DNA from 4 places in the Pseudomonas sp. R1-7 genome. Region 3 is predicted to be linked to each of the others. Evidence: predicted binding sites of a transcription regulator. Region 3 holds the regulator's gene; each other region holds the start of a gene.
The links. The regulator FliA, encoded in region 3, starts transcription of late flagellar genes. The targets are predictions, from matches to a motif close to CTAAAGTTTNNNNNNNNNNNGCCGNTAA.

Region 1: J3P79_RS26270 (methyl-accepting chemotaxis protein) is a predicted target of FliA. The motif match lies at 4,777-4,804, and genes of this name have one in related genera.
Region 2: J3P79_RS06705 (methyl-accepting chemotaxis protein) is a predicted target of FliA. The motif match lies at 5,822-5,849, and genes of this name have one in related genera.
Region 4: J3P79_RS22665 (methyl-accepting chemotaxis protein) is a predicted target of FliA. The motif match lies at 3,857-3,884, and genes of this name have one in related genera.

Annotation. Positions count from the first base shown of each region.
Region 1 covers NZ_CP071661.1:5,786,886-5,794,786, forward strand. The annotation lists gene J3P79_RS26260 (YifB family Mg chelatase-like AAA ATPase) at 1-1,166, shown strand, start outside; gene J3P79_RS26265 (aldose 1-epimerase family protein) at 1,173-2,387, opposite strand; gene J3P79_RS26270 (methyl-accepting chemotaxis protein) at 2,691-4,667, opposite strand; gene J3P79_RS26275 (LysR substrate-binding domain-containing protein) at 4,854-5,774, opposite strand; gene J3P79_RS26280 (NorM family multidrug efflux MATE transporter) at 5,933-7,327, shown strand; gene J3P79_RS26285 (putative bifunctional diguanylate cyclase/phosphodiesterase) at 7,350-7,901, opposite strand, start outside.
Region 2 covers NZ_CP071661.1:1,521,866-1,529,766, reverse strand. The annotation lists gene J3P79_RS06735 (CTP synthase C-terminal region-related (seleno)protein) at 1-248, shown strand, start outside; gene J3P79_RS06730 (antibiotic biosynthesis monooxygenase family protein) at 245-559, shown strand; gene J3P79_RS06725 (DUF2025 family protein) at 630-956, opposite strand; gene J3P79_RS06720 (glycerophosphodiester phosphodiesterase) at 1,202-2,329, shown strand; gene J3P79_RS06715 (PepSY domain-containing protein) at 2,453-2,758, shown strand; gene J3P79_RS06710 (transporter) at 2,927-3,949, shown strand; gene J3P79_RS06705 (methyl-accepting chemotaxis protein) at 4,119-5,744, opposite strand; gene J3P79_RS06700 (hypothetical protein) at 6,032-6,175, shown strand; gene J3P79_RS06695 (hypothetical protein) at 6,250-6,462, shown strand; gene J3P79_RS06690 (MFS transporter) at 6,545-7,744, shown strand; gene arfB (alternative ribosome rescue aminoacyl-tRNA hydrolase ArfB) at 7,741-7,901, opposite strand, start outside.
Region 3 covers NZ_CP071661.1:4,219,003-4,226,903, reverse strand. The annotation lists gene J3P79_RS18795 (hypothetical protein) at 159-899, shown strand; gene flhA (flagellar biosynthesis protein FlhA) at 1,023-3,152, shown strand; gene flhF (flagellar biosynthesis protein FlhF) at 3,164-4,513, shown strand; gene fleN (flagellar synthesis regulator FleN) at 4,628-5,458, shown strand; gene fliA (RNA polymerase sigma factor FliA) at 5,455-6,198, shown strand; gene J3P79_RS18770 (chemotaxis response regulator CheY) at 6,366-6,737, shown strand; gene J3P79_RS18765 (protein phosphatase CheZ) at 6,756-7,541, shown strand; gene J3P79_RS18760 (chemotaxis protein CheA) at 7,572-7,901, shown strand, end outside.
Region 4 covers NZ_CP071661.1:5,040,111-5,048,011, reverse strand. The annotation lists gene pgeF (peptidoglycan editing factor PgeF) at 1-371, shown strand, start outside; gene clpB (ATP-dependent chaperone ClpB) at 502-3,066, shown strand; tRNA gene J3P79_RS22685 (tRNA-Asn) at 3,382-3,457, shown strand; tRNA gene J3P79_RS22680 (tRNA-Pro) at 3,465-3,541, shown strand; tRNA gene J3P79_RS22675 (tRNA-Lys) at 3,547-3,622, shown strand; tRNA gene J3P79_RS22670 (tRNA-Pro) at 3,717-3,793, shown strand; gene J3P79_RS22665 (methyl-accepting chemotaxis protein) at 3,948-5,573, shown strand; gene J3P79_RS22660 (NAD(P)/FAD-dependent oxidoreductase) at 5,651-6,949, opposite strand; gene J3P79_RS22655 (DUF3094 family protein) at 7,019-7,192, opposite strand; gene J3P79_RS22650 (MOSC domain-containing protein) at 7,245-7,772, opposite strand; gene J3P79_RS22645 (DUF1780 domain-containing protein) at 7,769-7,901, opposite strand, start outside.

The DNA.
Region 1 (7,901 bases), 1.6 Mb from region 3:
TGGCATTGTCCGGCGCCGTACGACCGGTGCGCGGCGTGCTCCCCGCAGCGTTGGCGGCACGCAAGGCTGGACGCATGCTGGTGGTGCCCCGGGCCAACGCCGAGGAAGCGTGCCTGGCGTCGGGGCTGAAAGTGATTGCCGTGGACCACCTGCTCGAAGCGGTGGCGCACTTCAACGGCCACACCCCCGTCGAGCCCTTCGTGTCCAACGGGCTGCTCTCGGCCAGCAAACCCTATCCCGACCTCAGCGAAGTGCAAGGCCAGGCCGGGGCCAAGCGCGCATTGCTGATCGCCGCGGCGGGGGCTCACAACTTGTTGTTCAGTGGCCCGCCGGGCACAGGCAAGACATTGCTGGCGAGCCGTTTACCGGGGTTGTTGCCGCCGCTGATCGAAAGCGAAGCCCTGGAAGTCGCGGCAATACAGTCCGTCGCCAGCGGTGTACCGTTGAGTCATTGGCCGCAACGGCCGTTTCGCCAGCCACATCATTCGGCGTCCGGTCCGGCGCTGGTGGGTGGCGGGTCGAAGCCGCAACCGGGGGAAATCACCCTCGCCCACCACGGCGTGCTGTTCCTGGATGAGCTACCGGAGTTCGACCGAAAGGTCTTGGAAGTCTTGAGGGAGCCCCTCGAGTCGGGACACATCGTGGTTTCGCGTGCCCGGGATCGCGTGCGCTTTCCAGCGCGCTTCCAGTTGGTCGCGGCCATGAACCCGTGCCCCTGTGGATATCTCGGCGAGCCCAGCGGGCGCTGCTGCTGCACGCCGGACATGGTGCAGCGGTATCGCAACAAGCTGTCCGGTCCGTTGCTCGACCGTATCGACCTGCACCTGACCGTGGCGCGGGAAGCCACGGCGCTCAATCCCAAGGGCGTACCCGGTGACGATACCGCCACAGCAGCCGAGCGCGTGGCCGAAGCCCGCGAGCGCCAGCAAACCCGTCAAGGCTGCGCCAACGCCTTTCTCGACCTTCCGGGGTTGCGCCGCCATTGCAAACTGTCCCCGACCGACGAAGCCTGGCTGGAAACCGCTTGCGAACGATTGACCCTGTCGCTGCGGGCCGCCCACCGCTTGCTGAAGGTCGCCCGCACCTTGGCCGACCTTCAACAATTGGAACGGATCAGCCGTGAGCACCTGGCCGAAGCCCTCCAATACCGACCCGCAACGCCATGAAAAGGGTCACGGCTTGCTCAGGTCCACCAACGGCGTGTCGCGCACCTCGGTTTTCCGATCGCCCTGGATGTCATCGATGCGCTTCAGGGCCTTGTCCACCGCCCCCTTGTCAGCCAGAAGGCTGTAGTGGATCTGGAACTGCTTGCGCTCTTTCGGTGCGATGCTGGGCACCAGGCCCAGCGGACGCTGGTAGCGACGGTTATAGGAAAAGCTGGTGCCAGGCTCCAGGCCGGTCACATAGCCCTGGCCTTGGGTGTCGGTGTTCTTCCACAGGGAAAACACTGGAAGCGTACCGGTGTTGAAGCCCACCGACACGCCGAGACTTCCGGCCTTGTTGTGCAGCACAGTCAGCGTATCGCCCTTGGCGTCGGCGTAAGGCACGACGTTGTAGACCGTCTCATCGTAGTCCTTGGTGGGCGCGCGATAGGTGGTCCAATCCTTCAGGTCACCCTTGGCCTTGTCATTGAACGGCGAGACCTGTTTGACCGGCGCTGCGAAGCGAGCCCCCTGTTCCAGGAACGGCGTGCTGAAATTGCTGTGGTAGAGCGCCTGGTATTCCTTTGGATAATCGCCATTATTGGTCAGCGTATCGTTGAGGGCAAAGGTCACGCTACCGGGTTCGGTGACCAGTTCGGTCTGGACCGAGAAGTCGACCTTCTTGAATGCCTGCTCCTTCAACTCGCCGCGCAGCGTGATGGCGTAAGGTGGTTTTTCATCGATGTGCAACGTTACTTTGTTCGCCGGGATGTTTGCGGCGCGCCCGTGCAGGGTCAGCAGCTCACCGTTGTCCATGCCCGGATGGCCGACCCATTCGTAGCCGCAGCGAGTCACCAGCTCATTGAAGCCTTCGAGCCAGCCCAGGCCACCTCGGCCGTTAAGCTCGATGAATGCTGGATTGACCACTTCCTTGACCGGCGAATCCCAGCCCATGCGTACATCGCCGACCGAGGCCTGCAACACGTTCATGCCGCGGGTAGGGACGACTGAGAGCTTCAGAGTGCCGTTGTCGATGTCGACGATGCTGACGCCCTCCTGGCGACCGCCATGGAGGGTACGCATCGTCACGGAAAACGGCTTGTCGGTTTTCACGCCGAGTTGCTGGCTGGTGATTTGCCAGGGTTGGGCGGCCTTATCGGTGTCAAGCAGGACGTAATCCCACGCCATCGCATGGGAAGCTGCGCCCAAGGCGCCGAGGGCAACGAAGAGTCTGAGGGAATTCATGGAAACGGCCTTTTCTTGGAGTTGTGCGGATTTTATAGACTTGGAGAAACGTTTCAGCAAGCCAAAAAACAGCAAATTCCTTAAAAACTCAAGGCTGGAGGCTTAAGTGGGAGGCGCTTTTATGGGAGCGAGCTTGCTCGCGAAAGCGGTGGGTCAGGCAATAGAGATGTGGCTGGGAAGCCGCCATCGCGAGCAAGCTCGCTCCCACAAAGGCTATGGGAAGCTTCTAATGTTGATCGTTCCCACGCAGAGCGTGGGAACGATCAACATAGCGGGATTGGGGAAGCTCGCTATTGATGGAATTCAGCGGAACCGATCGACTTCCTTGCGCAGGTCCTGCGCCAGTTTTTCCAGTTCCTTGGCGGTGATCGCCAGGTTCGACACCACTTCGCGCTGTTCGCTGTTAGCCATCGCAATGCTCTGCAAGTTGCTGCTCAGCAGCGTCGCGGTGCTGCTTTGTTCCTGGGTTGCGGTGGTGATCGCAGCGAATTGCTGACCGGCGGAGCGGCTTTGCTCATCGATGCGCGCCAGGGCCGAGGCCACGTTGGCGTTACGCGACAAGCCTTCCTGCATGAGCAGATTGCCCTTCTCCATCGTGCTGATGGCGTTGCCGGTTTCTTGCTGGATGCTGTTGATCATCCCGGAAATTTCATCGGTGGCCTGGCGAGTGCGCGAGGCCAGGCTACGAACCTCGTCGGCCACGACGGCAAAACCACGACCTTGTTCGCCGGCTCGGGCGGCTTCGATGGCGGCGTTCAGCGCCAGCAGGTTGGTTTGCTCGGCAATCGAGGTGATCACCCCGACGATGCCACCGATTTCCTGGGAGCGCTGGCCCAGCGTGTTGATGACCGTGGCAGTGCTGTTCAAGGCACCCGCGATCTGCTCCAGGGACGACGATGCTTCGTCCATCGAGGTACGACCGATCCGGGTTTGCTGGGCATTGTCCTGGGCCAGGCGTTCGGTATTGCCCATGTTGTCGGCGATGTTCAGCGAGGTGGCGCTGAACTCTTCCACTGCTCCGGCCATGCTGGTGATTTCGCCGGACTGCTGCTCCATCCCTTCGTATGCGCCGCTGGACAAGCCGGACAGCGCCTGGGCACGGCTGTTGACCTCTTGCGAGGCTTTGCGGATGTGCTCGACCATGGTCGACAAGGCCTGGCTCATCTGGTTGAACGCACGGGCCAGTTGGCCGATTTCATCGTGGCTCGATACATTCAGGCGCACGCTCAGGTCGCCGGCACCCAATGCTTCGGCCTGACGCACCAAGTCACCAAGCGGAGCCAGTTTGCTGCGCAACAGCCACACCGCCGCGCCTACCGCCAGCAACATGGCCAGCAGGCTGCCGATCGCCAGTTGTGTGCCGACGCTCCAGGTCACTGCGTTGATCTCGGTTTTCGGCATGCTCGCCACGACGGCCCAAGGCCCGTCCTCGAACGGCACGGCGACGCTGTAGAACTCTTCAGCGGTGTCGGCCCAGAACGCACCTTTGCCGGGCTTCGTAATCAACGTTTTGATGGCCGCGGTAGCGTTGTCCTGTGCCTGCACGCCAGCCGGCAGCACCAGCCATTTGTTTTGTTCGTCCAACAACGCCAGCGAACCGGTCTGGCCGATGCGGAAGCGCTTGAGGTTCTCGAATTGCGCATTCTGCGCATCGGTGTAATCGAATCCTACATACAACACCGCAATGATCTTGCCGCTGCTGTCGCGTACGGGGGTGTACTGCGACATGTAGAAACGTCCGAAAAGCAAGGCTCGGCCGATGTAGCTCTGGCCGCCGATCACCGGGCCATAAGCCGGGCCGGCGCGGTCGAGCACAGTGCCAATGGCCCTTGTCCCGTCCTGCTTGCTGACCGATGTACTGACGCGAATGAAATCGTCGCCGCTGCGCACGAATATCGTGGCCACCCCGGCGGTCATCGCCTTGAACTCATCAACTTCCTTGAAGTTGTTGTTCAGCACTTCACTGCCCAGGCTCAAGCCAGGAGTCTGCACGCCCGCCACCGTCACCGGCTGGTCCGGGTGCACGCTCAAGCCCGCGCTGAAACGCTTCTCGAACAGCCCCGCCAGCCGCTGCGTGCTTTCGCGCAACGTACTGTGGAACGTGTTGAGCTGGTCGGCCATCAGGCGCGCTTCGCTGGCCAAGTGCTCTTCACGGGTGGAAAGGTTTGCGGCGTCCAGCGAGCGCAAGGCAAAGATGGTACTGCCGGAGATCACGATCGCCAATATCACGGCGAGGGCAAGGCCTAGCTGCGAGGCGATCCGGGCACGGGGTTGAGACATGACGGCTCCTGGCCGAGAGACCGGATCGTCCTGATCACGTCGCACGCTCGGCATTTTGATTCGATGAGGAATGAATGGGCCCTTTCTGAACGAAGGTTCTATGTTCACGGAGTCGGCCAGAATGCCGAATACTTGAGCGCCTTGGAGGGAATAATACCAAGTGGCTAGCACGGCACCTTCAACGTTTCAGCCCAGGCGCTCGACCTCGGGTAGCTGCATGGCCTTGACCTCGCCCTGAAGAAAGTCGCTGAGCCTGCGCAAACGTTCACCTCCGGGCCGGGTTTTCGGCCAGACCAGATAATAATGCTCGCCGCTGGCGACGGCCGTCGGCCACGGCAGGCTCAAGCGCCCCTGGGCCACATCCTCGGCGACCATCAATAGATCCCCCATGGACACGCCGTAGCCACGCGCGGCCGCGATCATGCCCAGCTCCAACGTATCGAACACCTGCCCGCCCTTGAGCGAGACCTTGTCCGACAAGCCCATGCGTTGCAACCAATTGCGCCAGTCCCGGCGATCCGGAGTGGGGTGCAACAGCTCGGCCCTGGCCAATCGCGCTGCATCCCAAGGCTGATCATTGAGCAAATTCGGAGCGCCAACCGGAATCAACTCCTCGGGGAACAGCAAGCTGGCCTCCCAATCCGCAGGAAAATGCCCATTGCCCAGCAGTACCGCGCAGTCGAAGGGCTCGGTGTTGAAATCCACCGAGTCGACGTCCATCCAGGCGCTCGTCAGCTGCACTTCGTTGCCGGGTTGCAAATGACGGAAGCGGCTCAGGCGCGCCAGCAGCCAGCGCATGGTCAGGGTCGACGGCGCCTTCATCCGCAGGATGCCGTCCTCGCCATGCAACGTGTGGCAGGCCCGCTCCAGCGCCATGAACCCTTCCCGCACGCCCGGCAATAGCAGGCGCGCCGCCTCGGTCAGTTGCAGGTTGCGCCCGCTGCGCTGGAACAGCCGACAGGCAAAGTGATCTTCCAACGTGCGGATGTGCCGGCTGACGGCGCTCTGGGTAATCGACAACTCCTCGGCGGCGCGAGTGAACGAGCTGTAGCGCGCGGCGGCCTCGAATGCCCGTAGCGCATAAAGCGGAGGAAGACGACGAGACATTGCAAAAGCTCCATGGCGCGGTTTGCAAACCCTACCAGAAAGCCGCCACGCATGAGTTTTAATCATGCCAGCGATCTTTTTTATCCTTTTGTGCAATCTGCCGGGAGCGCCGAGAATCGTCGCTCTACTGCCTTGTTTGAACATGGAGCGTGATGATCATGCAGCATCCTGCGCGTACCGAACTCTGGGCCATCCTGCGGCTGGCGGGGCCGTTGATTGCTTCGCAGTTGGCGCACATGCTGATGGTGCTGACCGACACCCTGATGATGGCTCGCCTGAGCCCCGAGGCCTTGGCCGGCGGCGGGCTTGGGGCGGCGACCTACTCGTTCGTGTCGATTTTCTGCATCGGCGTGATCGCGGCGGTGGGCACCCTGGTTGCGATCCGCCAGGGCGCGGGCGACATCGAAGGCGCCACCCGGCTGACCCAGGCCGGGTTATGGCTGGCCTGGTTGATGGCGCTGATGGCCGGCCTGCTGCTGTGGAATCTCAAGCCGGTGCTGCTGATGTTCGGCCAGACCGAACCCAACGTGCTTTCCGCCGGGCAGTTTCTGCTGGCACTGCCGTTTGCCCTGCCCGGTTATTTGAGCTTCATGGCGCTGCGTGGCTTTACCAGCGCCATCGGGCGGGCCACGCCGGTGATGGTGATCAGCCTCGGCGGCACGGTGGCCAACTTCTTGCTCAACTATGCGCTCATCACCGGCATGTTCGGCCTGCCAAAGCTCGGCCTGATGGGAATCGGCCTGGTCACGGCGATCGTCGCCAACTGCATGGCCCTGGCGCTGGCCTGGCACATTCATCGGCACCCGGCCTATCGTGCCTACCCCTTGCTTGCCGGCCTGTCGCGGCCCAACCGCCAATACCTCAAGGAGCTGTGGCGCCTGGGCCTGCCGATTGGTGGCACTTACGCAGTGGAAGTCGGCCTGTTCGCGTTCGCTGCCCTGTGCATGGGCACCATGGGCAGCACGCCGCTGGCGGCACACCAGATCGCCCTGCAAATCGTCTCGGTGGCCTTCATGGTTCCGGCGGGCATGTCCTACGCCATCACCATGCGCATCGGACAGCATTACGGTGCCGGGCAATTGCTCATGGCGCGCCTGGCCGGGAGGGTCGGGATTGGCTTTGGCGCGGCCGCCATGCTGGCGTTTGCCATGGTGTTCTGGCTACTGCCGAATCAGTTGATCGGTCTGTTCCTGGACCACGAAGACCCGGCGTTCCGCGCGGTCATCGACCTGGCGGTGAGCCTGTTGGCCGTGGCGGCGTGGTTCGAGCTGTTCGACGGCACGCAAACCATTGCCATGGGCTGCATCCGCGGACTGAAGGACGCCAAGACCACCTTCCTGGTCGGCCTGGGCTGCTACTGGCTGATCGGCGCGCCGGCGGCGTGGTGGATGGCCTTCCATTTGCACTGGGGCCCGACCGGCGTCTGGTGGGGCCTGGCGCTGGGGCTGGCCTGCGCGGCGGTGAGCCTGACGTTGGCGTTTGAGTGGAAGATGAAGCGGATGATTCGCAGCGAGCCGGGGCAGCGCAGTTTCGAAGCGATCCAGGCCAAATGAACTCGCTCCCACCGGGTCTGTGTCAGCTGATTTCCAGCATCGACTGCTGGTCACCCTCGAACATCAGGTACTCAACCAACTCCACCAGCGGCAACGGCTTGCTGATCAGGAACCCCTGCACCTGATCGCATCCGAAACCGCGCAACAGGTCCAATTGCTCGCGGGTCTCGACGCCTTCGGCCACCACCTCGAGGTTGAGGTTATGGGCCAGGTTGATCATCGCGTGCACCAGCTTGCGGTTCTCCTCGCGCTGTTCCATGCCGCCGACGAAGCTCTTGTCGATCTTTAGCAGCGCAATCGGCAGGCTGTTGAGGTGCACGAACGAAGAGAACCCGGTGCCGAAATCGTCCAGGGAAAACCGCACCCCCAGGCGCCCCAAGGCATCCATGGTCTGCTTGACCAGTTCGCTGCGACGCATGACGGCGGTTTCGGTGAGTTCGAATTCCAGCCACTGGGCCTCGACGCCGCGCTCGGCAATCAGTCGACTCAGGGTCGGCAGCAGTTGGCTGTCCTGGAACTGCCGGAACGACAGGTTGATCGCCATGTGCAGCGGCGCCAGCCCGCGTTCGCGCAG
Region 2 (7,901 bases), 2.7 Mb from region 3:
GCCGACAGAACGCGTTCGAGGGTTACCACTGCCGCTTCGGGGTCAATCCACAATTTGAACAAGACTTGCTGGGCGAACACTTGCACGCCGTGGCCCGGGATTTGGCCGGGGACCTGCGCGCAGTGGAATTGCGCGACCATCCATTTTTTGTCGCAACGCTGTTCCAGCCTGAACGGGCCGCACTGGAAGGCCGCGTGCCGCCACTGGTCAGCGCGTTTGTCGAAGCCTGCGCAGCGAAAATGGCATGAGCGCTTATTACTACGCCGTGATTTTCACTTCCCTGCGTACCGAGGGGGATCAAGGCTACGCCGAGGCCGCCGAGCGCATGCTGGCCCTTGCCAGGGAGCAGCCCGGATTTCTAGGCGTTGAATCGGCCCGTGGCGACGACGGCCTGGGAATTACCGTGTCCTATTGGCGCGACGAGGCGGCGATCCTGGCTTGGAAGACACATCCCGAACACGCCGCGATCCGTGAGCGAGGCCGATCGACCTGGTATGCCCATTGCCAGACGAGGGTGTGCAAAGTCGAACGGGACTATACCTTCCAACGCCAGAACTGATGCCAAGACACAAATCCCTGTGGGAGCAGGCTCGCTCCCTCAGGTTTTTTGTTCACTTCAAGATTGGGGCTCAGCCTTCCATCAACTGCCGCACCGCCACGATCTCCGGCAGATCGCCGCGGGCCATGTACACCCGTAGGGGTTCGGTAAGGTTGATTCGATCGTCGATATTCTGCTCCAGCAGTAGCTGGATTCGCTCGCGCTTGAGGGCCATGGTGCCGTCTGCCGCGGGAATCCAGACAAACTCACTGGTCGGGATGATGCCGTCGTCGGCCACGTCCATGCCGAAGGCGTCTTCGCTGAATCGCACGATATAGTGGCCGGTCTTGCGGTTCAGGCCGACAAAACCTTTGAGCTGGTCGGCGGCCTGGCAGATGAGTGTCGAAGTGGTGCGCATGGTAAACCTCATGGATGCGTCCCTCGGGACGTCTGATCGATGGTTTACACGCAGGGCAAGCGAATGTTGATATTCAGGTTTCCCTCTGCCGGGGAAACTGGTGCGGCCAAGGGTACTTCAAAGTGGTTCGTAAGTGCGTGGGGAAAATCTGCTTTACGCAGGTCAATGTCGGAATGGCGATAGCGTCCGCCGCGTTCAATTGTTAAAAGAGAGGTTTTACAGAAACCCACGAAAGGATTTCGAGCATGCCCGTCACCTTTTCCCGCAGCGCCCTGATGCTGAGCCTGCTGCTCGGCCTCAGTCAGACCAATGCCGCCGAGGCCCCGTCCCCCAAGGCCCTGGCGAACCTTCAGGGTATTCCTCATCCCGCGGTCATCGCACACCGTGGCGCCTCGTTCGACGCACCGGAATCCACCGCCCCCGCCTACAAACTGGCCCGCGACCTGGGCGCCGATTACCTGGAGCTGGACCTGCAGCGCAGCAAGGATGGGGTCTTGTTTGTCCTGCATGACGACAGCCTGCTGCGCACCACCGATGTCGCGACCAAGTTTCCCGAACGCAAGGACAGCACCGCCAACGAATTCACCATGGCGGAACTCAAGACGCTGGATGCCGGCAGCTGGTTCAACGCCGCCTATCCGGAGCGTGCTCGGCCGTCATTCGCGGGCCAGAAGATCCTGACGCTGGATGAAGTCATCGACATCGCCGAGGGCAACCCCAAGCAAAAACCAGGGCTGTACATCGAGACCAAGGAGCCAAAGCTGTTTCCAGGCATCGAGCGCGACCTGAAGGACAAGCTGCAGGACCGTGGCTGGCTGAGCCCATCCGGCTCCAAGCTGGCCAAGCGCGCCCTCGGTGTGGGCCAGGGCAAAGGCAAGGTGGTTTTGCAGACCTTCGAGAAGAGCAGCCTGGAACTGCTGCACAAAGAGATGCCGAAGGTGCCGAAGATCCTGCTGCTGTGGGTGGGCGAAGGCAATATCGAGCCTAAATCCAAAGTGACGTTCGCCGAGTCTGGCGAAACCGACAAGGCTGCGTACTACGCCAAGCAGGAGCCCAAGGACAAGGCCGAGTTCGAGCAATGGGTCCAGTACGCCAAGGCCCACGGCGCGATCGGCACCGGCCCTTCGGCGGCGTTGACCCACGGCGGCAGCCAGAGCTATTCGGACCTGGTGAAACCGTGGATGAACCAGTACACCCATGAGCAGGGGTTGCTGGTACATGTCTACACTGTGGATGAGCCGGTGGACTTCAAGAAAGTGGTAGATGCCGGCGTCGATGGTATTTTCACCAACCGGGCCAGTGAATTGCTCAAGTACTTCAAGCGTCCCGAAGCAGGCAGTGTGACGCAACTATTGGAGAAGGTCGGTTACTGAAGAATCAGGGCCGGATCGGTGCAGTCGCTGCAAGTTTTTCGAATTAAGGGTGAATTAAGTTGCCAGGGATAATCTGAACCCACTTAAACGAATCACCCTTTAACGACACCAAGGAAAGACAATATGAAAACTTTGACTGCCCTGTTCACCGCTGCCGCCCTGACCCTCACCGCTGGCCTTGCCCAGGCGGACGTCCGTATCGATCAGATTCCTCAACTGGTCAAGGACGGCAAGATCAAATCCCTCGAGTCGATGAATGAAGAAGCCCTGAAGTTGCACCCAGGTGCCACTATCACCGACACCGATTTGGATAACCATTTCAATGGTTATGAATATGAAGTGGAGTTGCGCGACGCCAACGGTCAAGAATGGGATGTCGACTTCGACGCCACCACCGGTAAAGTCCTGAGCGACAGAAAGGATAACTAATCAGTCGTAAAAAAAGCCGCGCAACTTTCAAGTTGCGCGGCTTTTTCGTGGATGTATCTAACTGCTACCGCAACCCAACCGTCACAAAACCTTCAAGAATCCCTGCAATGATGCCGCTCAAGTGAACCTGTCATCGCCGCGACAGGCGCTCCCCGCCAGCGAGCCTCCATGAACCACAGCATCGACCAAAGCCATCGCGATCCGGACCTGTTTGGCCTGCTCTACGGCTTTCGCTTTCGCCCCGGTGAGCGCGGCAGGGAGATCGGTTCGGCCCAGGCCCTGCAATGCTTGCAACAACCCCAGGATGCCGATGAATTCCTCTGGTTGCACTTGAACCTCGCCCACGCGGCTTGCGAGCGCTGGATGAAAAATCATCTGGCCTTGCCCGAGGAATTCTTCGAAGCCCTGCATGAAGGCTCGCGCTCGACCCGCATCGAGCATGTGGACTCGGCCTTGCTCGCCGTAGTGAACGACGTTGTGTTCAACCTCAGCAACCTGGTGTCTTCGGACGTCTCCACCTTGTGGGTTTGCGTCAGCAGTCGGCTGATTGTCAGCGCACGGCTGCAACCCTTGCACTCGGTCGACAAGCTGCGCTCATCGGTCAAGGCCGGGGAAAGCTTTCGCTCACCGCTGGAGTTGCTCGTGCATCTGCTGCGCGACCAAGGTGAAGTGTTGACCCAGATCGTGCGCAAAACCAGCCTCAGCGTCGACCAGATCGAAGACCAATTGCTGTCTTCGCGAGTGTCGACCAATCGCGCCGAACTGGGCAGCCAACGCCGCATACTGGTTCGCCTGCAGCGCCTTCTGGCGCTGGAGCCCGGGTCGCTGCTGCGCCTGCTCAATCGACCACCGCAATGGTTGCAGAAAGAAGACGTCAAGGAACTGCGCAAATCCACCGAGGAATTTGCGCTGATCATCAACGACCTCACCGCGTTGGGCGAACGGATCAAGCTGTTACAGGAAGAAATCGCCGCCAACCTCAACGAGCAAACCAACCGGTCATTGTTCACCTTGACGGTGGTCACGGTGCTCGCGCTGCCCATCAACATCATCGCCGGTTTCTTCGGCATGAACGTTGGCGGCGTGCCGCTGGAGGGGGACCCCCACGGCTTCTGGATTCTCGTCGCGCTGGTTGCTACTTTCACCCTGTTCGCCGGCCGCTGGGCGTTTCGCAAGCGGCGCGATTATTGAATCCAATCCGCTATTTCGTGGCGAGGGAGCTTGCTCCCGCTCGGCTGCGCAGCAGTCGTAAAAGCTGTCGCACCACGCTGGATGGGTTTGGGGCCGCTGCGCACTGGAGCGCCAGCCGACCCAGCGGGAGCAAGCTCCCTCGCCACGGGTGTGTTATTCCAAACAGTGATCAGGCACTCAACCGCGCCGTCACTTCATTCAACTGCCCCGACAACCCGTGCAAATCGCGACTGGCCGCTTCGGTGCGCTGTACGTTGTCGAGGTTAGTGCTGGCGATGCAGGTGATTTCGGTCAGGTTGCGCGAGATGTCCTCGGCCACCGAAGTCTGCTCTTCAGCCGCCGTGGCAATCTGGCGGTTCATGTCGCGAATCGCTTCGACAGCCTGGGTGATGCGTTCGAGCATCTCGCCGGCCTGGGTCACCTGTTCGACGCTTTCTTCGCTGCGCGACTGCCCGCTTTCGATGGCTTGGGCCGCGTCCACCGCACCGGTTTGAACGGTCTGGATGATCTGGTTGATCTCGATGATCGACGACGCCGTACGCTGGGCCAGGCTGCGCACCTCATCGGCCACTACCGCAAAACCACGCCCGGCCTCACCGGCCCGGGCCGCTTCGATGGCGGCGTTGAGGGCCAGCAGGTTGGTCTGTTCGGCGATCCCGCGAATCACTTCCAGCACTTTGCCGATGCGCCCACTGTCGGTTTCCAGGCGACGGATCACCGTGGCGGTGTTGGAGATTTCGCCGCGCATCTGGGTGATGGTGTGGATAGTGCCTTGCATGACCTTTTCACCCAGCTGCGCCGAATGATCGGCATCATCGGCGGCCCGCGCCGCGTCGGCGGCATGGCGGGCGACCTCCTGGGCGGTGGCGGACATTTCATTCATCGCGGTTGCCACTTGGTCGGTGCGTTCGAATTGTTCGCTGGTGCCCTGGCTCATCAGGCTGGCGATGGCGTTGAGCTCACCGCTGGCGCTGTCCAGCTCCGTGGCGCTGCGTTGTAGGCGGGTAAAGGTTTCAGCGAGGAAATCACGCAGCGTATTCGCCGCCAGGGCCAAGTCGCCCAATTCGTCTTGACGCGTGCTCGTTACGCGCTCGGCAAAACGCCCACGGCTCAGTTGAGTCACGTATTCGATCAGGTTACGGATTGGCTGCACCAGGTTGCGGTTGATCAACCACAGACTCAGTAAGCCGACCAGCAACCCCGACACCAGCATGATCACCGTGCCCAGCAGGATCGTGCGATCAGCACCGGCACTGATCAGCGCCGATTGTTCGTCGCCCAGTTTATGCAGCTCTACCACCAGTTCGCTCATCTGCTCGCTGGCGGCACGGTCCACACCCTTGACCGCCGCATCCCCCGCCGCGGCGTCCGCGCCAGAAGCGACAAACGCATCACGGCCCTTTTGATAGGCCGCGCCCAATTGTGCGTGTTCGCCCCGCAGACGTTCGATACGTGTCCTGATCGACGTCGGAACACCTTCATGCTTGATCAACTCACCCAGCAAATTCTGAACGTCGCGCTGGCGTTCCTCGAACTGCTTCCAGTATTTCTCCATGTCCGCCGGCTGCTTGCCACGCAGCAGGACGTTCTTCCACTCCTGGACCTGGACCTTGAATTGCAAATTGGCCTCATCGATCAGTTGCGAGGCGCGCAACGGACCATCGATCAGGTTGCGATAATTATGGATGCCATCGGAAAGGAAGTGAAAGGACGCCAGGGCGATCAGCAGCATCGCCAGCAGGCTGCCGCTCAACAGGGCCAGAATCTGCGCTCTCAGGGATTTTTGTAGAAACATGGAGTCGATCTCTTCGAATAAAGGACCTCCATGTCCAGGGTCCACTCTCGCTACTGAATGTGGAGGATATGTACACGGCATCGGCCCGCGGCTACCGTTCTTGAGCCGTGGCGACCACTGGTAGCGACAGCGGTCCGCGGATTGGACATGACTTGTCCAGACAAGCCCATCGGTCGCTCCGCCAGGATTTAAAAGTCTTTTTGTCATTTGTCCTGGGGTATCCTGCCCAGGCTTTTTAGAAGCGCGGATCTACCAGATCTATCAACAGACTTTGCGAGGAGCGCGATATGCACGAGATCCCTAATCTCCCCTTCCCAAGCCTGCACGAACCTGAGCAGACGACCCCGCAACAAGCCGGAGGGCAACCCGACGCCCAGCAACCCGAGCAGCAGCAAGCCGCTGAACGCCGCCTGGCCGACAGCGAGGATTGATTCACCCGCACCACCAGACTGTGTGGAAAGCGCTAAGATGCGCTTTCCACACCGCCTGAATCCGAGCCCCCACCATGACCGACGACACTTCCTCCTTCAGCCCGGCCCAGGCCAGTGCGCTGATCGGCACCGCCGAGAAAATGGTCGAAATCTGGACCCGCCTCTCTCCCGAAAAACAAGCCACCCTGTTGGCTCGGTTCGGCACGCAAGAGAATGCCCTGGCCGCGCTGGTCACCACCCACCTGGTCGCTGGCAAGCCCACCACTGAACCGCCGTCCGGCAAATAGTTTTACTTTTCCACGCTCCACCCCTGCGGTCACCGTTATCATAAGCAGCCTATCTATCCTGCTGCCCGTGGACCTTTTCCCCATGCCAGATCTCCAGCGCCCCATGGCGGTCACGCTGCAAGTCGTTTCCATTGTCCTGTTTACCTTCATCGGCTATCTGAACATCGGCATTCCCTTGGCCGTCCTGCCGGGGTTCGTCCATGGCGAGCTGGGATTTGGCGCGGTGATCGCGGGGCTGGTGATCAGCGTCCAGTACTTGGCCACCCTGCTCAGCCGTCCGTATGCGGGACGCATCATCGACAACCTGGGCAGCAAGCGCGCGGTCATGTTTGGCCTGGCCGGGTGTGGTTTGAGTGGCGTATTCATGCTGGTTTCCGCCTGGTCCGCCAGCATGCCGGTCCTGAGCCTGACCAGCCTGCTGATCGGTCGCCTGGTGCTGGGCAGCGCAGAGAGCCTGGTGGGCTCGGGATCGATTGGCTGGGGCATCGGCCGGGTCGGCGCGGCGAACACCGCCAAGGTCATCTCGTGGAACGGCATCGCCAGTTACGGCGCGCTGGCGATCGGCGCGCCGTTGGGAGTGTGGCTGGTCAATGCGCTCGGGCTGTGGAGCATGGGCGTCAGTATCATTTTGCTGGGCGTGCTGGGGCTGGCATTGGCCTGGCGAAAAACCGCAGCGCCCATCGTCGTCGGCGAACGCTTGCCATTCATGCACGTGCTGGGGCGCGTGCTGCCCCATGGCTGCGGGCTGGCCCTGGGTTCCATCGGATTTGGCACCATCGCCACCTTCATTACGTTGTATTACGCCACGCAGCATTGGGACAACGCCGTGCTGTGCCTGAGCCTGTTCGGCGCCAGCTTTATTGGCGCGCGCCTGTTGTTCGGTAATCTGATCAACCGTCTCGGAGGGTTCAGGGTGGCGATTGCCTGCCTGTCGGTGGAAACCCTGGGCCTGTTGCTATTGTGGCTGGCCCCGGATGCGCAATGGGCCCTGGCGGGCGCGGCGTTGAGTGGTTTCGGCTTCTCACTGGTATTCCCGGCGTTGGGCGTGGAAGCGGTCAACCTGGTTCCGGCCTCAAGCCGTGGGGCGGCGGTGGGGGCTTATTCGCTGTTCATCGATTTGTCGCTGGGCATCACCGGGCCACTGGCCGGTGCTATTGCCGCCGGTTTCGGTTTTGCCTCGATCTTTCTGTTCGCTGCGCTGGCGGCCCTGGTTGGGCTGGCGCTGAGCGTCTACCTGTTCCGTCAGGCGCCTCGCTACCGTGAGGAGCGGGAGAAGAACTAGAAATCCACCTTGCCGCGCCCGGCCTTGATCGAGCCGCGCTTGGTCTTCGATTCGAGGCGACGCTTTTTCGAGCCCAGCGTCGGTTTGGTCGGGCGACGCTTCTTTTCCACCTTGGTGGCGCTGAGGATCAGTTCGGTCAGGCGCTCCAATGCGTCCG
Region 3 (7,901 bases):
ATTGTCGCAAGAATCGGCGCTGGACTGTTGTGGCGACAGTATCTTACTGCGTTGGGTCGTTCCGTCTCTACTGTCAGGACTGTCAGGACTGACAGTAGACGGCAGCGTTCTCTGTCCCTGTAATGGGTTCTCGACCAATCATCACAAGAGACCATGACATGACTAAGCCCCCGTGCCCGCGTCCGCCACCGCTCCCGCTCTCGCTCCAGAATCGTGAGGGCAAGGACCGCCCGATTAAAAATCTAAGGGGCATGGCGCTGGAATTCGTGGCGGGGACGGTTAAACGCAGTCCGGATAGAAAGAGCATCAACTGTCAGTTCACGTTCGACATGGTGCTGGAATTCAAGAACTTCAAGGAAGCGGCCAATAGTTGGTTGCCTGATTATCTAGACCATGAGGAAAATGCCATCCGGCCTGAACTGCTTGGCTTGGCCTATCACAATTCATTCAATTATCTTGCTGGTCAAGCTGGCCGTATCAATAGCAGCGAAGCCTTGTTCAAGCTGTTTGACAATCCTCGAGACTATATCAGTGAGTGGTGGGGGAGCGCCCTGAAGTGGTGTTATCGCCTACCGGATTTTCAGATCGTTGAAGGCAAATTGCGGATCTTCGCGGGCACGTACTTTGAGAAGTGGGATGGATCGAATATCTCGATCGCTGAGCTTCCGCTCATTCCCTTTGAATGGGCACTCAACGTAATGGAGGGCCACGAAAAAAAATCGTCCGACAAGCCTTCGTCCGACTCCGTGGCGCCAGGTTCAGTGGTTACGTTCATGTACATGAGCGAGGACAAGGTTCTAGTCGATGGCTCGTTAATGTTCAGGGGAACGCGGTACGTCAGGGCCTGGGAGTTGGGTTCGGAGGACATTACGCCGGAGCAAATACTGATAGCGCAATGATCGCCCGATGCGTCGAGCGGCTATGAATGCGTGCTGTTGAGAAAGTTGGAAAGCTTCTTGCAATACCCCGTCTGCGCCCCTTCCGGGCGTCAAAAGTTTGCTTCACAGGAACGGGGAATATTGGTGGATCGCTCTCAGTTACTCAGCACCGCGCGCAGCAACGTAGCAGACCTCAGCCGGGGTAATGTGGGCGTGCCGCTGTTGCTGCTGGTCATGCTCGCCATGATGATGTTGCCGGTGCCGCCGTTCCTGCTGGACGTGTTCTTCACGTTCAACCTCGCCCTGTCGATCGTGGTGCTGCTGGTGTGCGTATATGCCTTGCGCCCACTGGATTTCGCCGTCTTCCCGACCATCTTGCTGGTGGCGACGCTGTTGCGCCTGGCGCTGAACGTGGCATCCACCCGGGTGGTGATGATTCATGGCCACGAGGGCCACGCCGCCGCCGGTAAGGTGATCCAGGCCTTCGGTGAGGTGGTGATCGGCGGCAATTACGTGGTCGGTATCGTGGTCTTCGCGATTTTGATGATCATCAACTTCGTCGTGGTGACCAAGGGCGCCGGGCGGATTTCCGAAGTGAGCGCGCGTTTCACCCTCGATGCGATGCCCGGCAAGCAGATGGCGATCGACGCCGACCTCAACGCTGGCCTGATCGACCAGGGCCAAGCCAAGACCCGTCGCCTGGAAGTCGCCCAGGAAGCCGAGTTCTACGGGTCCATGGACGGTGCCAGTAAATTTGTCCGCGGCGACGCCATCGCCGGCCTGCTGATTCTCTTCATCAACCTGATTGGCGGCATGGCCGTCGGTATCTTCCAACACGGCATGACCTTCGGCGACGCCGGCAAGGTCTACGCCTTGCTGACCATTGGTGACGGTTTGGTGGCGCAATTGCCATCACTGTTGTTATCCACAGCGGCGGCAATCATGGTGACGCGTGCTTCGGGCTCCGAAGACATGGGCAAGCAGATCAACCGTCAGATGTTCGCCTCGCCCAAGGCCCTTGCCGTGGCGGCCGGCCTGATGGCGGTGATGGGCCTGGTGCCGGGGATGCCCCACTTTTCTTTCCTGAGCATGGCGGCCTTGGCCGCAGGTGGCGCCTACCTGTTCTGGAAAAAACAGAATGTGCAGAAGGTCCAGGCGCTGGAAGAGGTCAAGCGTCAGCAGGAGCTGCTGCCGTCGCCGGCCCGCGCCATGGAAACCAAGGAGCTGGGCTGGGATGACGTAACCCCGATCGACATGATCGGCCTGGAAGTCGGCTATCGCCTGATTCCCTTGGTCGACCGCAACCAGGGTGGTCAATTGCTGGCGCGGATCAAGGGCGTGCGCAAGAAGCTGTCCCAGGACTTGGGCTTCCTGATGCCCACCGTTCATATCCGCGATAACCTCGACCTGGCACCGAGCGCCTATCGCTTGACGCTCATGGGCGTGATCCTGGCCGAAGCCGAGATCTACCCGGACCGCGAGCTGGCGATCAACCCCGGGCAGGTCTACGGTTCGCTCAATGGCATTACCGCCAAGGATCCGGCTTTCGGCCTGGAAGCGGTGTGGATCGAAATCAGCCAGCGGGCCCAGGCGCAGTCCCTCGGTTATACCGTGGTGGACGCCAGCACGGTCGTGGCGACCCACTTGAACCAGATTCTTTACAAGCATTCCAGCGAGCTGATTGGTCACGAAGAAGTCCAGCAATTGCTGCAAGTACTGGCCAAGGGCTCGCCGAAGCTGGCCGAAGAGCTGGTGCCGGGTGTGGTTTCGCTGTCGCAATTGCTCAAGGTATTGCAGGCGCTGCTGGCCGAACAGGTTCCGGTGCGCGATATCCGCAGCATTGCCGAAGCGATCGCCAACAACGCTTCGAAGAGTCAAGATACCGCCGCTCTGGTGGCTGCGGTGCGGGTTGGCGTATCCCGCGCAATCGTCCAAAGCATTGTAGGCACTGAGTCTGAGCTGCCTGTGATCACTCTGGAGCCAAGGTTGGAACAGATATTGCTCAATAGTCTGCAGAAGGCAGGACAAGGCTCGGAAGAGGGTGTTCTGCTGGAGCCAAGCATGGCCGAGAAGCTGCAGCGTTCGCTGATCGACGCAGCCCAGCGGCAAGAGATGCAAGGCCAGCCAGTGATCCTGCTGGTGGCCGGTCCGATTCGAGCGATGCTCTCGCGATTCGGGCGCCTCGCGGTCCCGGGGCTGCATGTGCTGGCGTACCAGGAAATACCGGACAACAAGCAAGTGACCATCGTTGCGACAGTAGGGCCCAACGGCTGAGGTAGTGGTTTATGCAAGTGAAGCGTTTTTTCGCCGCCGATATGCGTCAGGCCATGAAACTGGTTCGTGACGAGCTGGGCGCTGAAGCAGCCATCATCGGCAACCGTCGTATCGCCGGCGGTGTCGAGCTGACGGCGGCCCTGGATTACAAATTGTCGGCGCTGGCCCCGCGCGTTCCAAACATGGAACTCGAGGACGAGCTGCGCAAGACCCAGTCGCGCATCGCCAGCGCCCAGGCCGAGCTGAGCCTGCGCGCCAGCGAAGGCACGGGCAGCGCGGGCACCAATCGTCAATTGTTCGCCGGCCAGCCCTTGACCGCAGGCCTGCCGCTGACCGCTGCCGAACCGCTGATCGAGCCGACGCCGGCCGAGCCGCGTCGTCCGGCACCCGCGCCAGCCGCCCCGGCCCCAGGCGTTGATCCGCGTGCCCTGGACTCGATGCGCTTCGAACTCAACAGCCTGCGCGAGTTGATGGAAGTCCAGCTCGGTTCGCTGGCCTGGAACCAACTGCAAGGCAGCCGTCCGGCCCAGGCCAACCTGTGGCGTCGCCTGCAACGCATTGGCTTGTCCGGCCCGTTGGCGCGCGACCTGCTGGCCCTGATCAACGACATCGACGAGCCTCGCCAGGCCTGGCGCATGTTGCTGGCTCACCTGGCGCGGATGATCGCCACGCCGGAAATCGAGCCACTGGAGGAGGGCGGAGTGATTGCCATGGTCGGCCCGGCCGGCATGGGCAAGACCACGACCCTGGCCAAGCTCGCGGCCCGTTATGTACTCAAGTACGGCGCCCAGAGCATCGCCCTGGTGAGCATGGACAGTTTCCGCATCGGCGCCCAGGAGCAACTCAAGACCCTGGGTCGGATCCTCAACGTGTCGGTGACCCATGTGGATCCGGGTCAATCCCTGGCCCAGGCGCTGGAGCCGCTGATGCGCAAACGCGTCGTGCTGATCGACACCGCCGGCCTGCAAGCCAGCGATCCGGCCCTGCGCATGCAGCTGGAAAGCCTGGCCGGGCGTGGCATCAAGTCAAAAAATTATCTCGTGTTGGCAACCACCAGCCAGAAACAGGTTCTAACCGCCGCATACCACAGCTACAAACGCTGCGGGCTGGCCGGCTGCATCCTGACTAAGCTGGACGAAACGGCAAGCCTGGGCGAGGTGTTGAGCCTGGCGATCGGTCATGAACTACCGGTGGCCTACCTGACCGACGGGCCGCGGATCCCGGATGATTTGCATCTGCCGCGCCGTCATCAACTGGTCAGTCGTGCCGTGAGTGTGCAAATGCAGGAAGAACCCAGCGAAGAAGCCATGGCTGATATGTTCGCTGACATCTACCACAGCCCGACCAAGCAGGTTGGCTGAGGTAATCATGAATATTTTTTGTACCTACATCGATGGTCTGCCATGCATTGTTCCGAGTGAACGCGCAGCCAGTAATGTGGCCTCCGTCTAAGTAAGACAAGGTAAAGAACGAACATGGGCAGCATGCATCCCGTACAGGTGATCGCGGTGACCGGCGGCAAAGGTGGCGTCGGGAAGACTAACGTGTCAGTGAACTTGTCCCTGGCTCTGGCAGAGCTTGGCCGACGGGTCATGCTGCTGGACGCCGACCTGGGCCTGGCGAACGTCGACGTGCTGCTGGGGCTCACACCCAAGCGCACGCTGGCGGACGTGATTGAAGGGCGCTGTGAGTTGCGCGACGTGCTGTTGCAGGGCCCCGGCGGGATTCGCATCGTGCCGGCCGCCTCCGGCACCCAGAGCATGGTGCACCTGACGCCTGCGCAGCACGCCGGCCTGATCCAGGCGTTCAGCGACATCGGTGACAACCTCGATGTGCTGGTGATCGACACGGCTGCCGGTATCGGTGACTCGGTGGTCAGTTTTGTCCGCGCCGCCCAGGAAGTCTTGCTGGTGGTCTGCGACGAACCGACGTCGATCACCGACGCCTACGCCCTGATCAAACTGCTTAACCGCGACTATGGCATGAACCGCTTCCGCGTCCTGGCCAACATGGCCCAGAGCCCACAGGAAGGACGCAACCTGTTCGCCAAGTTGACAAAGGTCACGGACCGCTTCCTGGACGTCGCCCTACAATACGTCGGCGCAGTGCCTTACGACGAAAGTGTACGCAAGGCGGTCCAGAAGCAACGTGCCGTTTATGAAGCTTTTCCACGTTCCAAATGCGCGCTGGCGTTCAAGGCGATCGCCCAGAAAGTCGATACCTGGCCTCTGCCGGCCAACCCACGCGGGCATCTGGAATTTTTCGTCGAGCGTCTCGTGCAACAAACAGCAGGGCCCGTGTTATGACAGCCAGCGGTTACAACCATCTCTACAAAAAATCGGCACGGGACGCCCAGTACGAGTTGATCGAGCGTTACGCGCCCCTGGTCAAGCGCATCGCCTATCACTTGCTGGCGCGCTTGCCGGCCAGTGTGCAGGTCGAGGACTTGATCCAGGCGGGCATGATCGGCCTGCTCGAAGTGTCGAACAAATACGACGCGAGCAAGGGCGCCAGCTTCGAGACATACGCCGGTATCCGCATCCGCGGGGCGATGCTCGATGAAGTCCGCAAGGGCGACTGGGCGCCGCGTTCGGTGCATCGCAATACGCGCATGGTCAGTGATGCGATTCGCGCGATTGAAGCGAAAACCGGACGAGACGCTAAAGATCACGAAGTTGCAGCCGAACTCCAGTTGAGTCTCGATGATTATTACGGGATTTTGAACGATACCTTGGGCAGTCGCCTGTTCAGTTTCGACGACCTGTTGCAGGACGGCGAGCACGAAGGGCTGCACGAGGATAACGCGAGTGCTCACATGGAGCCGTCGCGTGACCTGGAAGATGAGCGTTTCCAGAGCGCGCTGGCGGATGCGATCGCCAATTTGCCGGAGCGTGAGCGACTGGTCTTGGCGCTGTACTACGACGAAGAGCTGAACCTCAAGGAAATCGGTGAGGTCCTGGGGGTCAGCGAATCGCGGGTCAGCCAGTTACACAGCCAGTGCGCGGCCCGCTTGCGGGGGCGTTTGGGGGAGTGGCGAGCGCGCTGACGAGCAGTGTGGGGACACTGCGAACGAGGCTGGCATGGCACGCGCCGGGCCAGTCTCCACCCGTTGTGCTCCAGACCGTTGTCGAGTGTTGTGCCGGATTGATTGAAATGGCGCGTCCAGGTGCTGGGCGCGTTTAAGACTGCTTGGAGGTCGAATTGGACAAGAACATGAAAATCCTCATCGTTGATGACTTCTCAACGATGCGGCGGATCATAAAAAACCTGTTGCGTGACCTCGGGTTCACCAACACGGTCGAGGCCGACGATGGCACTACCGCCATTCCGGTCCTCAACAGCGGGAGCATCGACTTTCTGGTGACTGACTGGAACATGCCTGGCATGACCGGTATCGACTTGCTGCGCCACGTGCGCGCCGATGAAAAACTCAAGCACCTGCCGGTGCTGATGGTCACTGCCGAAGCCAAGCGCGAGCAGATCATCGAAGCCGCCCAGGCCGGTGTTAACGGCTATGTGGTCAAACCCTTCACGGCCCAGGCGTTGAAAGAGAAGATCGAAAAAATCTTCGAACGCATCGGTTAACGGCGCCACGGGGGAGCTATGGACAACGAATCTTCAATGGGCGATTTCGAATCGACCCTGAAAAAACATGCCCGCGAACTGGTCGACAGCCTTGAAAAGGGCCGCTTCGGCGATGCGGTTCAAATGATTCATGAGCTCAACCAGACCCGGGATCGTGGTCTGTACCAGGAAGTCGGCAAGCTCACCCGTGAACTGCACAGCGCGATCGTCAATTTCCAGATCGATCCGAACATGCCGCAGGCCGAGGAAGTCTCGCAGATCACCGACGCCACCGAGCGCCTGGGTTATGTGGTCAAGCTGACCGAAGCCGCGGCCAACCGCACCATGGACCTGGTGGAAAGCGCAACGCCCCTGGTCAACGGCCTGAGCGAGGAAGCCCAGGCGTTGAGCACCGATTGGGGACGGTTCATGCGTCGCGAAGTCGGCGCCGAGGAATTTCGCGAACTGGCCCGTCGGGTCGACGGATTCCTGGCGCGCAGCAGCACCGAGAACCGCGCCGTGGCCGGCAACCTCAACGACATTTTGCTGGCCCAGGACTATCAAGACCTGACCGGCCAAGTGATCAAGCGCGTGACCCAGTTGGTCACCGAAGTTGAAAGCAATTTGCTCAAGCTGGTGTTGATGGCAAGCCAAGTGGATCGCTTTGCCGGCATCGAACACGACCGCGCGGCGATACTTGCTGAAAAAGATCCACAAAAACATCTCTCTCAGGGTGAAGGTCCGCAAATTCATGCCGATAAAAGAGAAGACGTTGTGTCCGGTCAGGACGATGTGGACGATTTGTTGTCCAGCCTTGGATTTTGAGTTTTAGCCCTATTTTAGGAGCAGCCATTAATGAGCTTCGGCGCCGATGAAGAGATCCTTCAGGATTTCCTGGTTGAGGCCGGCGAGATTCTAGAGCAACTGTCCGAACAGCTGGTCGAGCTGGAAAGCCGACCTGATGATGCGGATCTGCTCAATGCAATTTTTCGCGGTTTCCACACTGTAAAAGGAGGCGCCGGCTTCCTCCAGCTCAACGAGCTGGTGGAGTGCTGCCACATTGCCGAGAACGTGTTCGACATCCTGCGCAAGGGTGAGCGTCGCGTCGACTCGGAGCTGATGGACGTGGTGCTCGAAGCCTTGGATGCGGTCAACAGCATGTTCAGCGAAGTGCGCGAGCGCTCG
Region 4 (7,901 bases), 820 kb from region 3:
CTCACGCCGGTTGGCGCGGGTTGGCGAACGGCGTGTTGGAAGCCACCCTCGATAGCCTTGCAGTGCCTGCGGATGAAATCCTTGCCTGGCTCGGCCCGGCCATCGGTCCGCAAGCGTTCGAAGTCGGGCCGGAAGTGCGCGAAGCCTTTATCGCGCAGCACACCGACGCAGAACGGGCCTTCCTGCCCAGCCATAACGACGGCAAGTTCCTGGCCGATATCTACGCGCTGGCGCGCCTGCGCCTGGCGGCACGGGGCGTTACCGCCGTGTACGGTGGCGGCTTGTGCACAGTGAACGACCCACGCTTCTTTTCCTACCGCCGCAACGCCCGCACCGGTCGCTTCGCTTCCTTGATCTGGCTCGAACGCTAGACTCCCTGATCTGTATCAACAGCGCGCTGCTTGAATCTTCCAGAATCGACCACATCTATAACGGTATCTGGCAGGTTTCTTCATTCAGGATGTTTCTTTAGGTCCGGCCTGCTTATTAGGAAGGTGACCCATGCGTATTGATCGTTTAACCAGCAAATTACAGTTGGCCTTGTCCGACGCCCAGTCCCTGGCCGTCGGCCTGGATCATCCCAGTATCGAGCCAGCGCACTTGATGCAAGCCATGCTCGAACAGCAGGGCGGCTCCATCAAGCCGCTGCTCATGCAAGTGGGCTTTGACGTCAACAGCCTGCGCAAAGAGTTGGCCAAGGAACTTGACCAGCTCCCTAAAATCCAGAATCCGACCGGTGACGTGAACATGTCCCAGGACTTGGCGCGGCTGCTCAACCAGGCCGACCGCCTGGCCCAGCAGAAGGGCGACCAGTTCATTTCCAGCGAGCTGGTGCTGCTTGCTGCGATGGATGAAAACAGCAAGCTCGGCAAATTGTTGCTCGGCCAGGGCGTGAGCAAGAAAGCCCTGGAAAATGCAATCAATAACCTGCGTGGCGGCGATGCGGTCAACGACCCTAACCACGAGGAAGCCCGTCAGGCCCTGGATAAATATACGGTCGACCTGACCAAACGCGCCGAGGAAGGCAAGCTCGACCCGGTGATCGGCCGTGACGATGAGATCCGTCGCACCATCCAGGTCTTGCAACGGCGCACGAAGAACAACCCGGTACTGATCGGCGAGCCCGGCGTGGGTAAGACTGCCATTGCCGAAGGCTTGGCCCAGCGCATCATCAACGGTGAAGTGCCCGATGGTCTGCGGGGCAAACGCCTGTTGTCCCTGGACATGGGGGCGCTGATTGCCGGCGCCAAGTATCGCGGCGAGTTCGAAGAACGGCTCAAGGCCCTGCTCAATGAACTGTCGAAGCAGGAAGGGCAGATCATCCTGTTCATCGACGAACTGCACACCATGGTCGGCGCCGGCAAGGGCGAGGGCTCGATGGACGCCGGCAACATGCTCAAGCCCGCGCTGGCCCGCGGCGAGCTCCATTGTGTCGGTGCGACCACGCTCAATGAATATCGCCAGTACATCGAGAAGGACGCTGCCCTTGAGCGGCGCTTCCAGAAAGTGCTGGTGGATGAGCCGAGTGAAGAAGACACCATCGCCATCTTGCGCGGCCTGAAGGAGCGCTACGAGGTTCACCACAAAGTGGCGATCACCGATGGCGCGATCATCGCGGCGGCCAAGCTTAGCCATCGCTACATCACCGACCGTCAATTGCCGGACAAGGCCATCGACCTGATCGACGAGGCCGCAAGCCGCATCCGCATGGAAATCGACTCCAAGCCTGAAGTGCTGGATCGGTTGGAGCGGCGCCTGATTCAACTCAAGGTCGAGTCCCAGGCCCTGAAGAAAGAAAGCGACGAAGCGGCGAAGAAGCGTCTGGAAAGGTTGCAGGAAGAAATCGTTCGTCACGAGCGTGAGTATTCCGACCTCGAGGAAATCTGGAACTCGGAAAAAGCCGAAGTCCAGGGCTCGGCGCAGATCCAGCAGAAGATCGAACAGTCCCGCCAGGAACTGGAAGCGGCCCGTCGTAAAGGCGACCTCAACCGCATGGCCGAGCTGCAGTACGGGGTGATCCCGGACCTGGAGCGCAGCCTGCAAATGGTCGACCAGCACGGCAAGAGCGAAAACCAGTTGCTGCGCAGCAAGGTTACCGAGGAAGAAATTGCCGAAGTGGTGTCCAAGTGGACCGGCATTCCGGTCTCGAAGATGCTCGAGGGCGAGCGTGACAAGCTGCTGAAAATGGAAAGCCTGTTGCACCAGCGTGTGATTGGCCAGGAAGAAGCAGTGGTGGCGGTGTCCAACGCCGTGCGCCGGTCCCGCGCCGGTTTGTCGGACCCTAACCGTCCGAGCGGCTCGTTCATGTTTCTCGGCCCGACCGGTGTGGGTAAGACCGAATTGTGCAAGGCACTGGCCGAATTCCTCTTCGATACCGAGGAGGCAATGGTGCGCATCGACATGTCCGAGTTCATGGAGAAGCATTCCGTGGCTCGCTTGATCGGCGCACCGCCGGGCTATGTCGGCTATGAAGAGGGCGGCTACCTGACCGAGGCCGTGCGTCGCAAGCCGTATTCGGTGATCCTGCTCGATGAGGTCGAGAAGGCGCACCCTGACGTGTTCAACATCCTGCTGCAGGTGCTGGAGGACGGTCGCCTGACCGACAGCCACGGGCGCACGGTGGACTTCCGCAACACGGTGATCGTGATGACCTCCAACCTGGGCTCGACGCAGATCCAGGAGTTGGTGGGAGACCGTGAGGCGCAACGTGCTGCGGTCATGGACGCGATCTCAACGCACTTCCGGCCGGAATTCATCAACCGCGTCGACGAAGTGGTGATCTTCGAGCCGCTGGCTCGCGATCAGATCGCTGGCATTACCGAGATCCAGCTGGGTCGCCTGCGCAGCCGCCTCACCGAGCGCGAACTGAAGCTGCAACTGAGCGACGAGGCATTGGACAAGCTGATCGCGGTGGGTTACGACCCTGTCTATGGCGCACGGCCGCTTAAACGAGCGATCCAGCGCTGGATCGAAAACCCGTTGGCGCAGTTGATTCTGTCGGGTCGCTTCATGCCGGGCGAAACCGTGACCGGTACGGTGGAGAACGACGAAATCGTCTTCAACTGAAGGCCGGCACAGCCGGATATTGGAATGGCCTCGCCTTGCGAGGCCATTTTTTTCATCAGGCCGTTGAACTCAAAGGAAAAGACTTGTAAAGTGCGCCCCGCAGTACGTCACCCCAAGGGCGACTTCTCTCCGGGAAGGAACCTAAAATAAGTTGCAAATCATTGTCTTGAAAGCAATTTAAGGGGTTGACAGAGGTTTTGAAGATTGTAGAATAGCGCGCCTCAGACACACGAACGCAGCGATGCAAACGAGTCGAAGAGGTTGAAGCAAGCTTCAACGCTGTAGCGGTAAATTGCAGTAACTTGAAATATCAGTTCCGTGATAGCTCAGTCGGTAGAGCAAATGACTGTTAATCATTGGGTCCCAGGTTCGAGTCCTGGTCACGGAGCCATTTCAATCGGGGTATAGCGCAGTCCGGTAGCGCGCCTGCTTTGGGAGCAGGATGTCAGGAGTTCGAATCCCCTTACCCCGACCATATTTGGGTCGTTAGCTCAGTTGGTAGAGCAGTTGGCTTTTAACCAATTGGTCGTAGGTTCGAATCCCACACGACCCACCATTTTTGAAACCAGTTCGCTGGAATCGAATCTTAAGATCAGAGGCCAAAAGCGCTGATCGAGGAAGGCGACTTGTAAAGGTCGCCTTTTTTTTACCGGGGTATAGCGCAGTCCGGTAGCGCGCCTGCTTTGGGAGCAGGATGTCAGGAGTTCGAATCCCCTTACCCCGACCATATTAAAAATCCTCGTATCGAAAGATACGGGGATTTTTTTTGCCCGCGAAAAAAGCAGATGGTTTCAAGTCGTCGTACAACCTGCCGATAACCCGCCGACAGGGCACTGATTGATCGCCCTCCTTCAGGCCAACAACAAGAAAAGGCGCCCGACATGTTCCTTCGCCAATTGAATATCGCCCGCCGTGCCGCGCTGGGTTTTGCCTTGATTGCCGTACTCGTGGCGCTGCTCGGGGTATTTGCGCTGGGACAGATGTCGAGCATCCGCGACAGCGAGGTCGCGGTGGAAACCCAATGGCTGCCCAGCATCCGTGGCGGTGACGAAATTCGTGAATTGATGCTGCGCATTCGCACCATTTCCCTGCGCATGGCCCTGGACCAGGACCCGAAGAACATTGCGGTGTATCGCGGCCAGATGGATACCCGCGATAAAGAACTGAGCGAAAAGATCGCCAGTTACGACAAGCTGGTCGTCACGCCGGAAGGCAAGGCCATTTATGACCAGTTCAAGCAGACCTTCGCCGCCTACCGTTCGGGCATTGCCCAATCGTTCACCTTGGCGGAGCAGGGGCGTCGGGATGAGCTGATCAAGCTGTTGCTGGTGGACATGAAGACCGTGGTCGACGGGTCGGGCAAGCAGCTCAATGATCTGGCGGAATTGTTCTCCAGGCAGGTATCGATCGAGAGCCAGAAATCCCAGGAGCACTACGTCAACTCGCGAATGATCGTCAGCCTGTTCGTCGTGCTGGCCGCCCTGGCGACGGTCGTCCTGGCGATGCTGCTGACCCGCAGTATCGTCAGGCCCTTGGGCGAGGCGGTGAATGCGGCGGAGAACGTGGCACGGGGCGACTTGACCCGCCCGATCGAGACCCATGGCAACGATGAAGTGAGTCGTTTGCTCAAGGCCTTGGCCACGATGCAGCAGAACCTCCGTCAGACCTTGCAAAGTATCAGTGGCTCTGCGGCTCAACTGGCAACCGCGGCCGATGAGCTGAATGCGGTCACGCTCGACAGCACCCAGAGCCTGCAACAGCAGAACAATGAAATCGAACAGGCCGCCACCGCCGTTACTGAAATGACCACCGCCGTGGAGGAAGTCGCGCGCAACGCCGTTTCCACCTCCGACGCCACCCGCCAATCCAGTGAGTCGGCGACGTTGGGGCAGGAACGCGTCAGCGACACCGTCGAGGCCATCAGCGCGCTTGCCGATGACGTGCAGGTTACAGGTGGCCTGGTGCAGTCACTGGCCAGCCAGTCCCAGGACATCGGCAAGGTGCTGGATGTGATCCGGGCTATTGCCGAGCAGACCAACCTGCTGGCCTTGAATGCGGCCATCGAGGCGGCCAGGGCAGGGGAGAGCGGTCGTGGTTTTGCGGTGGTCGCCGACGAAGTGCGGGCATTGGCTTATCGCACGCAGCAATCGACCCAGGAAATCGAACAGATGGTCCAAGGCATGCGCACCGGCGCCACCCAGGCGCTCGATTCCATGCAGGCCAGCTCCAGCCGTGCGGCGAGTACACTGGCGATGGCGGAACGGGCGGGCGAGGCATTGCAGACCATTACCGCGTCGGTGCACCAGATCCACGAACGTAACCTGGTGATCGCCAGCGCCGCCGAGGAGCAAGCACAAGTGGCCCGCGAGGTGGATCGCAACCTGGTCAATATTCGTGATCTGTCCGTGCGGTCGGCCACTGGGGCGGACCAGACGAGTGCGTCCAGCCATGAGCTGTCGCAACTGGCGAATTCGCTGCGCACGATGGTGCAGCGGTTTCAGGTTTGATTGAGATTAAGTACTGACGATGATGGTGGATCAGTCAGCACCAATACTGCTGATCCAGCACAATCGTCAACAAGGCCTCAATGCAGTTTCAACCGAGGCTCGGTCCCGCGCCCGATCTTGCTGCCCAGCATCAGCATCGCCGTGCGGAACATGCCGTACAACGCCATCTGGTGCATGCGATACAGCGACACGTAGAACATCCGCGCCAGCCAGCCTTCCAGCATCACGCTGCCGGTCAGGTTGCCCATCAGGTTGCCCACCGCCGAGAAGCGCGACAGCGAGATCAGCGAGCCGTAGTCGGTGTATTTGTATGCCGGCAGGGCCTTGCCTTCGATCCGCAGCTTCAGCGATTTGGCCAGCAGCGAGGCTTGCTGGTGCGCGGCCTGGGCCCGTGGCGGAACGTTGCGGTCGCTACCCGGCTGCGGGCAGGCGGCGCAATCGCCGAAGGCGAAGATGTTTTCGTCGCGAGTGGTCTGCAGCGTCGGCAGCACTTGCAGCTGGTTGATCCGGTTGGTCTCCAGCCCATCGATCTCCTTGAGGAATTCTGGCGCACGAATCCCGGCCGCCCAGACTTTCAGGCTCGCATCGATCACTTTGCCATCCGCGGTGATCAGGCTGTCGGCGGTCACCTGGCTGACGGCGGCGTTGGTCATCACGTTGACGCCGAGCTTTTCCAAGGTCTTGTGCACCGGCCCGCCGATGCGTTCCGGCAGGGCTGGCAAGACACGTGGGCCCGCCTCGATCAGGGTGATGTGCATGTTCTCCGGTTTGATCCGGTCCAGGCCGTAGGCATGCAATTCGTGGGCGGCGTTGTGCAGCTCGGCCGCGAGTTCGACGCCGGTCGCGCCCGCTCCGACGATGGCGACGCTGATGCGCTCGACGATATCGGTCTGCCCGGCATGGGCACGCAGGTAGTGGTGAAGCAGTTGCTGGTGGAAGCGCTCGGCCTGTTTGCGGGTGTCGAGAAACAGACAGTGTTGCGCCGCGCCTTCGGTGCCGAAATCGTTGGTGGTGCTGCCCACCGCGATCACCAGCGTGTCGTAGGCCAGTTCCCGGGCCGGCAACAGTTCTACGCCCGCCTCGTCATAGGTGGCGGCCAGTTGGATTCTTTGGTTCTCTCGATCCAGGCCGCTCATGCGCCCCAGCTGGAACTCGAAGTGGTTCCATTTTGCCTGGGCGACGTAGTTGAGTTCGTCTTCGGAGGAGTTGAGGGAACCGGCGGCGACTTCGTGCAGCAGCGGTTTCCAGATGTGGGTCAGGTTCGCGTCGACCAGCATTACGCTGGCCGTGCCACGTTTGCCCAGAGTCTTACCCAGACGGGTAGCCAACTCCAGACCGCCGGCGCCGCCGCCAACGATGACAATACGATGAGTCATGGGGATATCTCGCAAGGCTAAAGGAATTCGGTGCCGTTACCTGCGCGAGCGTCGATGATAAAAAGCGGCTCATAGCGTCAGGTAACTGATCAAACGGCTCAACAGGCCCAGGCCTATCGTGATGGCCAGTACCACCACCAGGAGCATCCACGGCCGGAAAGGCCGGCGCTCGACTCGGTGCTGGGACAGTTGCAGGTACTCTTCGACATGCTTCTGGTCATCTGGGTTCAGGCGGCTGGTCATATTGGCCTCGTCAGGTAGACGTTGCGGAATGTGAAGACGTTACAGCGTCCGGCTATCCGGCATTGAAAGTAGCGTAGCCGCTCGCCGGGACAGGTTCGACGGCCAGGCTGTCATCCAGGCGAATGATTCCGCTTTGTAGCACCCGCGCGGTAATTCCGCCATGGCCGCGTACGGCCTGGAACGTGCCTTCGCCTAGGTTTCGTTCCAGTCGTGCACAGGGTTGGCACCAGCCGGTGGTTTCGAAGATCGCCTGGCCGATGCGAAAACGCCGGCCCTTGAGGCTGAACAGGTTGATCCCGCTTACCACAATATTGCGCCGCAGTTCTTGAGGCTGCACCGGCTGACCCTCGGGACGGCCCATCAGTGAACTGATCACGGCCAGGTGCTCCCATTGAATCAACGTCACTTGCCGCGCATTGCGAATGCCGGGGCGGGCGTGGTCGCCGGTCAATCCGGCCTCCAGGCGCGCCTCTACGGCATCCAGTTCGACCATCGGCGCATGGCCCTGGGGACGCACACCGATCCAGCGCACACGGCCTTGTTGTGGCACGGCGGCGATCAGTTCCTGCAATGGACTCACAGACTGATCCCCACATCGAAGACGATGCTACGGCCCAGGTTGCCCCGCAGGAAATCCGGTGCATCGGGGTGGGCGAACAGCACCCGGGCGAAGGTCGGCCCAACCAGCGACAACGAGCGCCAGCCCTGG